Regions from separate parts of the Streptococcus sp. CM6 genome, predicted to be linked through region 2. Evidence: predicted binding sites of a transcription regulator. Region 2 holds the regulator's gene; the other holds the start of a gene.
The links. The regulator Rex, encoded in region 2, represses fermentation and respiration genes when NADH is low (regulators of the CRP and FNR family bind a similar motif). The targets are predictions, from matches to a motif close to TTGTGAANTANTTCACAA.
Positions count from the first base shown of each region.

Region 1 (5,901 bases), on a different contig from region 2:
GGTGTGGCAAAAGTGTTGTCCGAAACGAGAGGAATCTGGTGTTTATGAGCAATCTCGGCCAATTTCTCCAAGTCAGGAATGTTAATTAAGGGATTCCCCAAGGTTTCAATCAAGACAAGCTTGGTATTGTCATTGATAGCTGCTTCCACTTCTTCCAAATTATCCACATCCACAAAGGTTGTTGTGATCCCATAACGAGGAAGCGTTTCCTTCAAGAGGTTGAAGGTCCCACCGTAAATAGTTGACGCAGCCACCACATGGTCACCTGCGTGAGCAAGCGCCAAAATAGTGTAGGTTACAGCAGCCATACCTGATGCTGTCGCTAGCGCTCCAACACCACCTTCAAGAGCAGCTATTCTTTCTTCAAATGCCGCTGTTGTAGGGTTGGTAATACGAGTATAAATGTTCCCTGGTTTTCTCAAGGCAAACAGATCGGCACCTTCTTGCGTGTCATCAAAAACGAAGGATGTTGTTTGATAAATCGGTACTGCACGGGATTTAGTCGCTGGATCAACTACTTGCCCAGCATGTAATTGTAGGGTTTCAAATTTAAAATCACGAGTCATAAGACGACCTCCAAATAGCTTCATTAGGGATATTGTATCATCTTGTGCTAGTCTTTTCCAATACCGTTTTTCTATATTTTGATATAAGGAACAACTATGACTAGTCTTACACATCAAACAAAAAAGCACGATTAACTCGTGCTCATTTCTTTAATCGACATAAGTATCTTCATTTTTATTGAGGAAGGCGTATGGCAAGCCCATCAAGAGGCCTCCTCCGATAAAGTTCCCGACAAAGGTTACACCCCAGTGACGAAGAATATTAGGTATGTCAAAGTTAGCAATTGAATCTGCTGCAACACTAAACTTAACAATCGCAAAAGAAGCAAAGTTCGCAGCAATGTGTTCGTTTGTTAAGAATACAAACATGTAAATTGCTGATAAGACAAGCCAAAGTTTGGCCCCACCGTCTTTCACCAAAACAAAGGAAAGAATAGCAATGTTTACAAAGATATTGGCTAAAATACCTTCAAGTAAGACTAGCTCATTGGAACGGCCTAACTTCATCTCTACAACCCCTGAAATGAAGCTATCATGTGTTAGATTTGCATAGGCTGCTGAGTGGGCAAAGCCCCAACCTGCTATCAAAGCTCCGATAAGGTTGAACAAGGTACAGTAAAGTAAAATCTCAGCTGTTTTTCTCCATGAAATTTTTTTCAAGAAACTACCAGCTGTCAAAAACATCATATTTGAAGTTACCAGCTCAGCATTCAAGAAAACAATGTAGGCCAATCCCCAAGCAAAAACGAATGGGAAAAGGAAGCGACCACTACCAGGTGCGATTTTATTAATCAAGTCAGCCCCAACTGCACCCGCAGCCGTACTAAATGTCAGAAAAGCACCTGCAAACATGGAACGAATCGCATACTTAAACTTGCTTTGGCTATAAAGACTTTCTTTCTTCTTGCAAGCAAATTCAATCTTTGAAATAAATTCTGAAGAGACCATAAAAAACTCCTAAACTTTTATTTGTGAATATTATAACATAAAGCACGCATTTTGAAAAGCCTTTCTTGTATACGTTTTCTACAAAGAAAATCAAGGCATTGGGGAATTCCATAAATCTCTCCTTTACCCATTAACAGAAAAACATTTCAATATTTCAAATTGATCATCCAAAAATTCAAACTCAAATAGGTGCCAGTCATCGAAGGTTTGCTCACAATAACTAACTGTTCCTTGATTGTAGTCAATGATAGGTTTCCCCAGCTTGTTCTTCACATCTTCCTCGCTGACTTCTCCATACATTTCCTTAAGATCAGCTAGCATAAAGTTTATAATTCTATTGAGATTTTCCTGATAATTTTTTGATAACAGTTCAACTTTATCTATAAAGTCACAATCAGGCTCTTCGTCCCAAACAAAGATCACTCCCTCATGCTCATAAGTGTATTGCTGTAAACTCTCATCAAAATTCATTGTTCACTCTCCAAATCATTATCATTTACTAAAAATTTATTAACATTAATCAAAATGTTCAAATGATTTCATAAAAATGTCTTCCACACACGCGTACGATAAAATAACAACACTTGCAATGATTAGAAGATATCATCATAATGTTCACTCGCTTGTTGCACAAACTCGAAAATATTCAAAGATATGGGTTTCATTCCCAGTGAACCTAATGCCCCCAAATCATTCATATAAATAGTGTCGTCAGAATCTTTCTTTATAAAAAAAGCGACATCCCCATCTTGCCCAATCAGGAAAAAATCAGGTTCCCACTCTTCTATTTGGTAGGTGAAGTTTCTTTCTAGCAAATCTAACCTCGAATATAAGGTGATACCTGTATTCTCTATTACAAACTCTCCTGCCTTGTCAATTCTACTCAAGAATTCTGCGTATAGGTTCGGAAATGCCAAGTCAATCTGATTATTCATTCTCAACTCCTCATCTATTTTTCCTACTGCGAAAGTCCTATATCTCATCTTCACTTAATTCTCTAAAATGTGAAATATGATATCCAAAATAACACTTCCCCCGATTTTCCTATGAAGATTCAGTGTCCAGCCATATTGGCAATTCCTCCCAAGAATATCATAGGAAGAACCTTGTCAAATGGAAAACTACTTGTTATGTCTTCTTTGAGCCTAACTAAAGACTTTTCTCTTAACTGACTCATTATCTATCCTCTCTTATACTAGACATCCTTCGGTTACTTACGATAAACCTTTCAACCTACTGACCAGTTTCCTTTCACATTGAAAAGATACCATTAAAGTTGAATGATCATCTTGCAAGCATCAAACATTATCAAATTTTACAGTTTTCGATTTCTTCTCTACTCATACCTACAAGTTCTGTCGTCCACAAGCCTACAACATCAGACAAGACTGAATCGCAGGTATACTCTTCTTCACCGTCTACATACTTACAGGAAAAGACAGGCTTTCTTGTCGCCGCTTGATAAAATGCCATGGCTACTTTTTCTAGTTTTTTGGGATTGAAATCAAGTGATAGTTTTTGAGCCATATTTCCTCGTATCTGATCCCAATTTTCCTGCTTAGCCTGATAGCTTTCTCGTATTTTAGACACATAGCCCCTACAAAATGTTTTCAATAAGTCTGTATTCTGATAAAGATACTGACAGCTAAAATCTGAAATACAACCTGCGTGAAGTAGGAATGTCAGTAAGTCATCCAGACTTCCTGCTACTCTCCCCACTTGGCCCTCACTTCCGATAAAGCCTATGCTGTTATCTTCGAGAAAAACATATTCTCCCCCACTACCATCTTGAGCAAAAGCCTTACAGGCAAGAGAGTACTCCTCATTGTTCCCTGAAAACTGGACTTCACTTATCTTGTCATAAAAATAAATATCACATTCAGTCATCAGTAAGGTCCTTAACTGTTCATTTTCTCTGACTTCTTGTAGCTTATCCATGATCATTCCTTTCTTAAACTAAACACTTATCCATCTATTACAATTCTAATATGATAGTTTTTAGTTTCATTCTTTAGATTCTTCACAAGGAGATCATTCTGTTTTGATTGTCCGAAGAAAAAACTGACAGCTTTTCCATCTTTTCTTTCGATACACAAATGATAACTTGCCCCATTCAATTTGACACTTCGAATATATTTGACTTCAATCCTTCTGATGTTATTCAGCGGAATGATTCTCTTCACAAATACAAAAGCATTGTGAATATAAAATCTCCCATTGGAAATGTGAAACGGGGCAAAAAAATCACCACCACTACGACGGACAATTATAAAACGTCGCCAAAAGATTAGTAAAAGAATAGAGGCTAATAAGTAAAAGGCAAAACTAAAGACAGGACTTTCCCACATCGTTTTCATTCCAAACAAAAAATATTCGAACATGCATCATTCTCCTTTGACTGATGTCTCAATTTGACAAAAAACCAGTGAAATTGCTTCTTCACTGGTTTTTGAGGTTAATAACGTTGTCTATATGGCTTATTAAAGGCGCTTAGGATATCATCAGATGTTTCAGAATAAGCTTTAACTTCTTTAAAATCACCTTTAACAATAATCCGCTCTGTCGCATTATAGTCCACACAAGTTACCAGCGTAATCTCCTTAACTCCTTCACGATCTTCGATTTCATCTACTCGGTCCGGAGTAACGTGTTTAACTTCCGTAATCTCATAAGTATAAACCTTATCCTTATCGGTCAGGTAAATTTTCATACCCGCTTTAGCGTTAACTAAAGGTGAGAAGAGCATTTGACTGGCATTTTCAGCAGTAAAGATATGGTGACTCGCTAGAGAATAGTTGCCCTCTCCCATTTTTTGGTCTGGTTTCATGGTCCCTGCTCCGTAAAACAAGTTTACATTATCCAACCCTTTGAAAATAGGAAGGTTAATCTCCACTTCGGGAATAGCAATTCCTCCAATAACAGGAAGCTTCTGAGCGTCCCACTGAGCGGCTAGAACTGCTTCAGATGAGATAGATTTAACCGAATCAAAATCAAAATTTCCTTCTGTTTTGAGATTTTCATCTATATTTTCTTTAGTAACCTGATTGACTTGGTATTTATTGGTATTCCATACCATAAAGAGATCTCGAATCTTTGAATTAAAAATCAAAGCTAAGGATAAAAGAATTAAGAAAACCGCTAAAATATTGAGAAATAGATTCCTACGCTTATTCTTCTTACTTTTCGTTTTTTTATGAGACATTATGCTTTACCTTCTGTTTCGTTTTCAGTCCCAACTTCTTCTTTTTCTACCGCATCAACCGTTGTAAAGGTCACAATCTTGGCATCTTGGTCTAGACGCATCACCTTAACTCCCATAGTTGAGCGTCCTGTTTGTGAAATATTGGCAACATTTGTTCGAATCATAACACCTGTATCCGTGATAATCATCAGGTCTTCATCTCCTTTAACAGTGAGGAGACCTGCAAGAGGGCCATTTTTCTCAGCAACATTGGCTGTCTTCATTCCTTTACCACCACGACCTTTTGTTGGATATTCAGTTGCAAGAGTACGTTTACCATACCCTTTTTCAGTGATGATAAGGACCTCGTCCTGGTCAGTGATGACACTAGCACCAACTACAGTGTCTCCATCACGAAGGTTAACACCTCGGACACCTGTCGCGATACGGCTCATACCACGAACGGCTGATTGATTAAAGCGAACGGCATAACCAAATTTGGTACCAATGATGATATCTGTATCTTCTTCTGTCAGCAAGACATTAATCAGTTCATCTTCATCCTTGAGATTCAAGGCCTTAAGTCCATTTTGACGAATGTTAGCAAATTCTTTGACACTGGTTCTCTTCACGACACCGTGACGAGTTGTAAAGAAGAGATAAGCGTCATCACTACGTTCAGATTTAACATTAATGATGGTTTGTATGCTCTCCCCTTCATCCAGCTTCAAAAGATTGACAACCGGCAATCCCTTAGCCGTGCGACCGTATTCAGGAATTTCATAACCTTTTAGTCGGTATACGCGACCTTTATTGGTAAAGAAGAGCAAGTGATCATGGGTGCTGGTTGAAACCAACTCACGCACAAAGTCATCATCCTTAACTCCTGTACCTTGGACTCCACGACCACCACGTTTTTGAGCAGTAAATTCACCTTGGTCCAAACGTTTGATATAGCCCTTGTTAGAAAGAGTGATTAAGACATCTGACTCCTCAATCAAGTCTTCATCTTCAAGGGTTAAGACTTCTCCAACCATCAACTCGGTACGACGTTTGTCACCAAATTTACGTTTTACTTCATCTAATTCATCTTTTATGATTTGCACTACGCGTTCTGGTTTAGCAAGAATATCGGTTAGGTCTGCAATCAAGGCAATCAAGTCATCATATTCAGACTGAATCTTATCGCGTTCCAATCCTGTCAAA
Region 1 covers NZ_JATS01000024.1:40,165-46,065, forward strand. Annotated here, with positions in the region: gene HMPREF1516_RS08560 (O-acetylhomoserine aminocarboxypropyltransferase/cysteine synthase family protein) at 1-566, opposite strand, end outside; gene HMPREF1516_RS08565 (formate/nitrite transporter family protein) at 717-1,514, opposite strand; gene HMPREF1516_RS08570 (hypothetical protein) at 1,638-1,985, opposite strand; gene HMPREF1516_RS08575 (hypothetical protein) at 2,108-2,449, opposite strand; gene HMPREF1516_RS08580 (hypothetical protein) at 2,823-3,452, opposite strand; gene HMPREF1516_RS08585 (hypothetical protein) at 3,479-3,895, opposite strand; gene HMPREF1516_RS08590 (class A sortase) at 3,970-4,716, opposite strand; gene gyrA (DNA gyrase subunit A) at 4,716-5,901, opposite strand, start outside.
Region 1: the regulator Rex is predicted to act here: its motif matches at 1,536-1,553, upstream of HMPREF1516_RS08565 (formate/nitrite transporter family protein).

Region 2 (5,901 bases):
TCCATCTCCACGAAATCTCTCGAACGGAACATGGTTAATGATGATATCTGCTACCATGGTGCGATCTGATCGACGGATACTAGCTTCATTTAAGGCGCGAAATGTTTTCACTTCTCCATTTTCAAGCGTTACCTTGACATTCAAAACAGGATAGGAAACTTTGGCACCAGTATCTAGTAGGAGATTGGTCACCAACTGATCCAACTCAAAATCACGATAATCTGTGTAAAATCCCAAATGCCCTGTATGAACACCTACAAATCGAACCTTGTCTAACTGATTCTCATACTTGTGGAAAGCAGACAAAAGCATCCCATCTCCACCAATCGAAATGACGATGTCGGGATTGGTATCGTTCAGTATAAAATGTTGTTTCTTTAGTTTTTCCCTCAGTTCATGCAAAACCTTCTGACTCTGCGGCTTTCTATTTGCTATGAGGTCAACTCGTTTACCTGTATTCTTCATCTGTATCGTCACTATTTCCTACACCGTCATTTAATTTTCTGCTCAATGGATCAAAGAGAGCCTGCGCTTCCTGGATGTCATCTCGAATCTTACCCATTTCTTCATCCAGTTGATAAGCAATTTTGGCTGTGATTTCCAGCCTTTTCCTGATTTCTTCTGGGAAATCGCCCTGGTATTTATAATTGAGCGAGTGCTCAATCGTAGCCCAGAAATTCATGGCTAAAGTACGTATTTGAATTTCCGCCAAAATCGTCTTAGCTCCGTTGATCGTATCAACCGTGTACTCGACAACCACGTGATAAGAACGATAACCTGAAGCCTTACGATGAGTGATATAGTCTCGTTCCTGAACGATTCTCATATCTTGGCGTTTACGTAGAATCTCAACTACTTCTTTAACGTCATCAACAAACTGAACCATGACACGTAAACCAGCAATATCTTGCAGATCATGTTCTAGATTTGCATAAGTAATTCCTCGACGAGCCATCTTTTCTTTGATACTTTCAATCGGTTTGACACGACCCGTTACAAACTCAATCGGAGAATGCTTGTTTTGCTTACGATACTGTTTGCGAATTCCTCGAAGTTTTATCTTCAATTCACCAACAGCCTGAATGTAAGGATCTAAAAATTCTTCCCATTCTATGGTCATACTTTCTCCCTTGTAATGTTTGATTGCTCTGTCGAAAATCTTTGATTTTTTCAGTACATTCGTATACAATAAATACATTGTCCATTATACCATAAATCGCTTTCAAAGATATAGAAAAGGTTGAAAAAATGAAACATTTAGAAATAGAATTGAAAACACTTCTGAAAAAAGAGGAATATGATCATCTAAAAAAACAGTTTTCCCATATCCAGCCCGTCCTTCAGAAAAACTACTACATTGACACACCTGATTTTCAATTACGTGAAAAGAAGGTTGCCATGCGCATTCGCACTTTTTCAAATTGGGCGGAATTGACCTTGAAAGTGCCTCAAACTGTAGGAAATATGGAATACAACCAGAAACTAACTCTTTCAGAGGCTGAATCATACCTAGAAAAACAAAAACTACCTCAAGGGCTCGTTCTAGAAAAGCTCGCTAAGATTGGTATTGAAAGTCATGACTGGCTTGTTTTAGGCTGCCTTTCGACTCTTCGTTATGAAACGAAAACAGAAATTGGCTTAATGGCGTTAGATGAAAGTCACTACTTTGACCAAACGGACTATGAACTCGAGCTTGAAGTCACAGACCATGAAAAAGGGAAAGCCGATTTTCGGAAATTTTTAGATGAAAATCACATAACTTATCAGAAAGCTCCTTCAAAATTAATTCGTTTTATTAAAAGCATGAAAAAAAGCTGAAATAATCTCCTTTTTTTGGTAGAATAGAAAAGATAAAAATAAAAGAATCTTGCTTTGAAAAACAGAACTTTCTCAAAGGAGATTCACAAAGTTTACAGAGGACGGTCTATAATGTCAGATAGAAACAACATGAAACTTTTCACCCTAAACTCTAACCCAGAAATCGCTCAAAAGATTGCGGATACAGTTGGTGTACCTCTCGGAAAATTATCCTCTCGTCAATTTTCTGACGGCGAAATCCAGGTCAACATCGAAGAAAGTGTCCGTGGTTACGATGTTTACATCATCCAGTCAACTAGCTACCCTGTTAGCAACCACTTGATGGAATTATTAATAATGGTTGATGCTTGTGTACGTGCAAGTGCTCATAGTATCAACGTTGTCCTTCCTTACTTTGGTTATGCTCGTCAGGATCGTATCGCTTCTTCTCGCGAACCCCTCACTGCAAAACTAGTTGCCAATATGCTTGTCAAAGCTGGTGTAAGTCGTGTTCTAACGCTTGATCTCCACGCTGTTCAAGTCCAAGGTTTCTTTGATATTCCTGTAGATAATCTTTATACTGTTCCTCTATTTGCTAAGCACTACTGTGATAAAGGACTCCTTGGCTCCGATGTTGTTGTTGTCAGTCCAAAGAACTCTGGTGTTAAACGTGCACGTAGTTTGGCTGAATACCTTGATGCTCCTATCGCTATCATTGACTACGCCCAAGACGATTCTAATCGTAACGAAGGCTATATCATTGGGGATGTCGAAGGCAAGAAGGCTATCTTAATTGACGATATTCTAAATACTGGTCGTACTTTCTCTGAAGCTGCCAAAATCGTTGAACGTGAAGGTGCAACTGAGATTTATGCAGTATCTAGTCACGGTTTATTTGTTGAAGGTGCAGCAGACCTCCTTGACGCTACAAACATCAAAGAAATCCTAGTGACAGACTCCGTAGCAACCAAAGAAAGAACTCCTGAAAATGTATGTTACATTACTGCTAGCGAGTTAATCGGAGATGCGATCGTCCGCATCCATGAAAGAAAACCAGTCAGCCCACTCTTTGCTTACAACAAAAAGAAATAAGGTGATTCTTTGATTTATTTGGACAATGCTGCTACTACTCCTATGTCAGCAGTTGCTATTTCAGAAATGACCAGGGTCATGCAAGAAACCCACGGTAATCCTTCTAGTATTCATAGTCATGGTCGACAGGCTGGCAAACTCTTGCGAGAAGCCCGTCAGGAACTAGCCCAGTTATTGGGGACAAAATCTCAACATATCTTTTTTACGTCTGGCGGTACAGAAAGCAACAATACAGCTATTATTGGCTATTGTCTCCGTCATCAAAATCGTGGAAAACATATCATCACGACAGCTATTGAACATCATTCTGTGCTTGAGACTATCGATTATCTGGTGCAACATTTTGGCTTTGAAGCGACTATCATCCAACCAGTAAATCAAGAAATTACTCCCCAGCAAATTCAAGAGGCCTTACGTGACGATACTATTCTCGTTTCCACTATGTATGCTAATAATGAAACGGGCAGTCTCTTACCTATCGCTGAGATTGGACGTGTTTTAAAAGAGCATCCTGCGGCTTATCATGTAGATGCTGTTCAAGCTATCGGAAAAGTTCCTATCCATCCTGAGGAATTGGGAATTGATTTCCTCAGTGCTTCTGCCCACAAATTCCATGGACCAAAGGGAATCGGCTTTCTTTATGCTTCTTCCGCGGACTTTGATTCCTATCTTCACGGTGGAGACCAAGAACAAAAGAAACGGGCTGGAACAGAAAACCTCGCTGCCATTGTAGGCATGGTCGCTGCTCTTAAAGAGGACTTAGAGCAGCAAGCTGAACATTACCAAAAACTAGAGGGATTAAAATCTGCTTTTCTAGATGAGATTGCAGATCTAGAATACTATCTCAACGAAAGCCAATACCAGCTTCCTTATGTTGTCAATATTGGCTTTCCTGGTCAAAAAAATGATTTGCTCTTGCTACGGTTAGACCTTGAAGGAATTTCAATTTCTACCGGTTCAGCTTGTACCGCTGGTGTTGTACAAACCAGTCATGTGCTTAAAGCATTTTATGGACCTGATTCGCATCGTTTGAAAGAATCTGTCCGTATCAGCCTGTCTCCTCTTAACACTGAGGAAGAACTGAAACAACTCGCACAAACCTTAAAAAATATTATTGGAGATTAATCTAATGGCATTCGAAAAAACCATTAAACTACAAAACTGCCGCTACGACTACACACTTAGCCCAACTGTCAAAAAGTTCACACTGAAAGATAATACTTTCTTTGAAACAAAAGTTGGAAACTTCGAACTAACTCGTCTGCTTGAGAAAGTACCTAACAGCGGTGAAGGCTTCAACCTAAAAATCATCATCAATAAAGACCTTACAGGTGCTAAACTCAACATCACTGACAAATCTGGCCTTCGTTTGGTGAATATCTTTAAATCAGAAGACCATCATATCCACCAAGAGAAATTCTACTTCCTCATGGACAGCCTTGTAGAACGCGGAATCTTCACAAAAGAAGAAAGATAATTGGCTATGTATCGACTTACCTATCAAGATAACTATCACGTAGAACGTACACTTGAATATAAGGATTACGAAGAGCTTATGTTATCTCTATCAGGTTGTGTAACTCTTCCAGATACATTCCTAGTTACCTCATTAACCTTTGATGATAAAGTTATCTATCAAGGATTGGTCGGAGATCTCTACCGTTTTCTATCACAAGCTAATTTTTAAGACTAAAACTAAGATTTTCTTAGTTTTTTCTTGTTTTTGTTGATTTTTTCACAATGTTTCTATAAAATAGAAGAATAGAAAGGTTGTGGTTTTGTGAAAGATAAACAGTCTGCTATTCCAAAAGCAACAGCAAAAAGACTCTCTCTCTACTATCGAATTTTCAAGAGATTTCATGCAGAAAAAATTGAACGTGCCAACTCCAAGCAAATTGCAGAGGCTATTGGTATCGATTCTGCGACTGTTCGTCGTGATTTTTCCTATTTTGGTGAACTAGGTCGTCGTGGTTTTGGTTATGATGTTAAAAAACTGATGACTTTTTTTGCTGACCTCCTAAATGACAACTCCATTACCAATGTTATGTTGGTTGGGATTGGGAATATGGGGCATGCCCTTCTCCACTATCGCTTCCATGAGCGTAACAAGATGAAAATCATCATGGCATTTGACCTAGATGACCATCCAGAAGTTGGAACCCAGACACCTGATGGAATTCCAATCTATGGTATCTCTCAAATTAAAGAAAAAATCAAAGAAGCAGATGTTAAAACTGCTATCCTAACTGTTCCAAGTGTTAAATCACAAGAAGTCGCCAATCTTTTGGTTGATGCAGGTATAAAAGGTATTCTCAGTTTTTCCCCTGTTCACCTCCACCTTCCAAAAGATGTGGTCGTTCAATATGTCGATTTGACAAGCGAACTCCAAACCCTCCTCTATTTTATGCGTAAAGAGGATTAGAAAGCGAAAGCATTTATGAAAAAACCAGTTATTGGGATTACAGGAAATGAAAAAGCTCATCCAGATGATGACATCATGATGAGCTATGCAGCAAAGGGCTTTGTTGAAGGAGTCAAGGACGCTGGCGGAATTCCAATCATCCTACCGATTGGTGATCAAGAAATGGCTACCCATTACATCAGTATCATTGATAAGCTTATCCTAACGGGTGGGCAAAATGTTGATCCAAAATTCTACGGTGAGCCTAAAACCATTGACAGTGATGACTACCATCTTCAAAGAGACCAGTTTGAATTAGCCCTTATCAGAGAAGCGATTAAACAGAAGAAACCAATTTTCTCTGTTTGCCGGGGTACTCAGCTTTTCAATGTCGCTATGGGAGGTACGCTTCACCAAGATATCGAGGATCATTGGCAGGACTGTTCAGCCGAATACACGACCCAACGCCTCGTAACGGAACCTGATACAATTCTCCGAGAGATCTATGGAGAAATATCTCATATCAACTCCTTCCACCACCAGAGTATTAAAGATCTAGCTCCTAATCTTAAGGTTGTAGCACATGATCCTAAAGATGGAATAATTGAAGC
Region 2 covers NZ_JATS01000026.1:35,558-41,458, reverse strand. Annotated here, with positions in the region: gene HMPREF1516_RS09250 (NAD kinase) at 1-465, opposite strand, end outside; gene HMPREF1516_RS09245 (GTP pyrophosphokinase) at 449-1,120, opposite strand; gene HMPREF1516_RS09240 (CYTH domain-containing protein) at 1,249-1,818, shown strand; gene HMPREF1516_RS09235 (ribose-phosphate diphosphokinase) at 1,930-2,889, shown strand; gene HMPREF1516_RS09230 (cysteine desulfurase family protein) at 2,899-4,014, shown strand; gene HMPREF1516_RS09225 (DUF1831 domain-containing protein) at 4,019-4,366, shown strand; gene HMPREF1516_RS09220 (DUF4649 family protein) at 4,373-4,576, shown strand; gene HMPREF1516_RS09215 (redox-sensing transcriptional repressor Rex) at 4,670-5,311, shown strand; gene HMPREF1516_RS09210 (gamma-glutamyl-gamma-aminobutyrate hydrolase family protein) at 5,327-5,901, shown strand, end outside.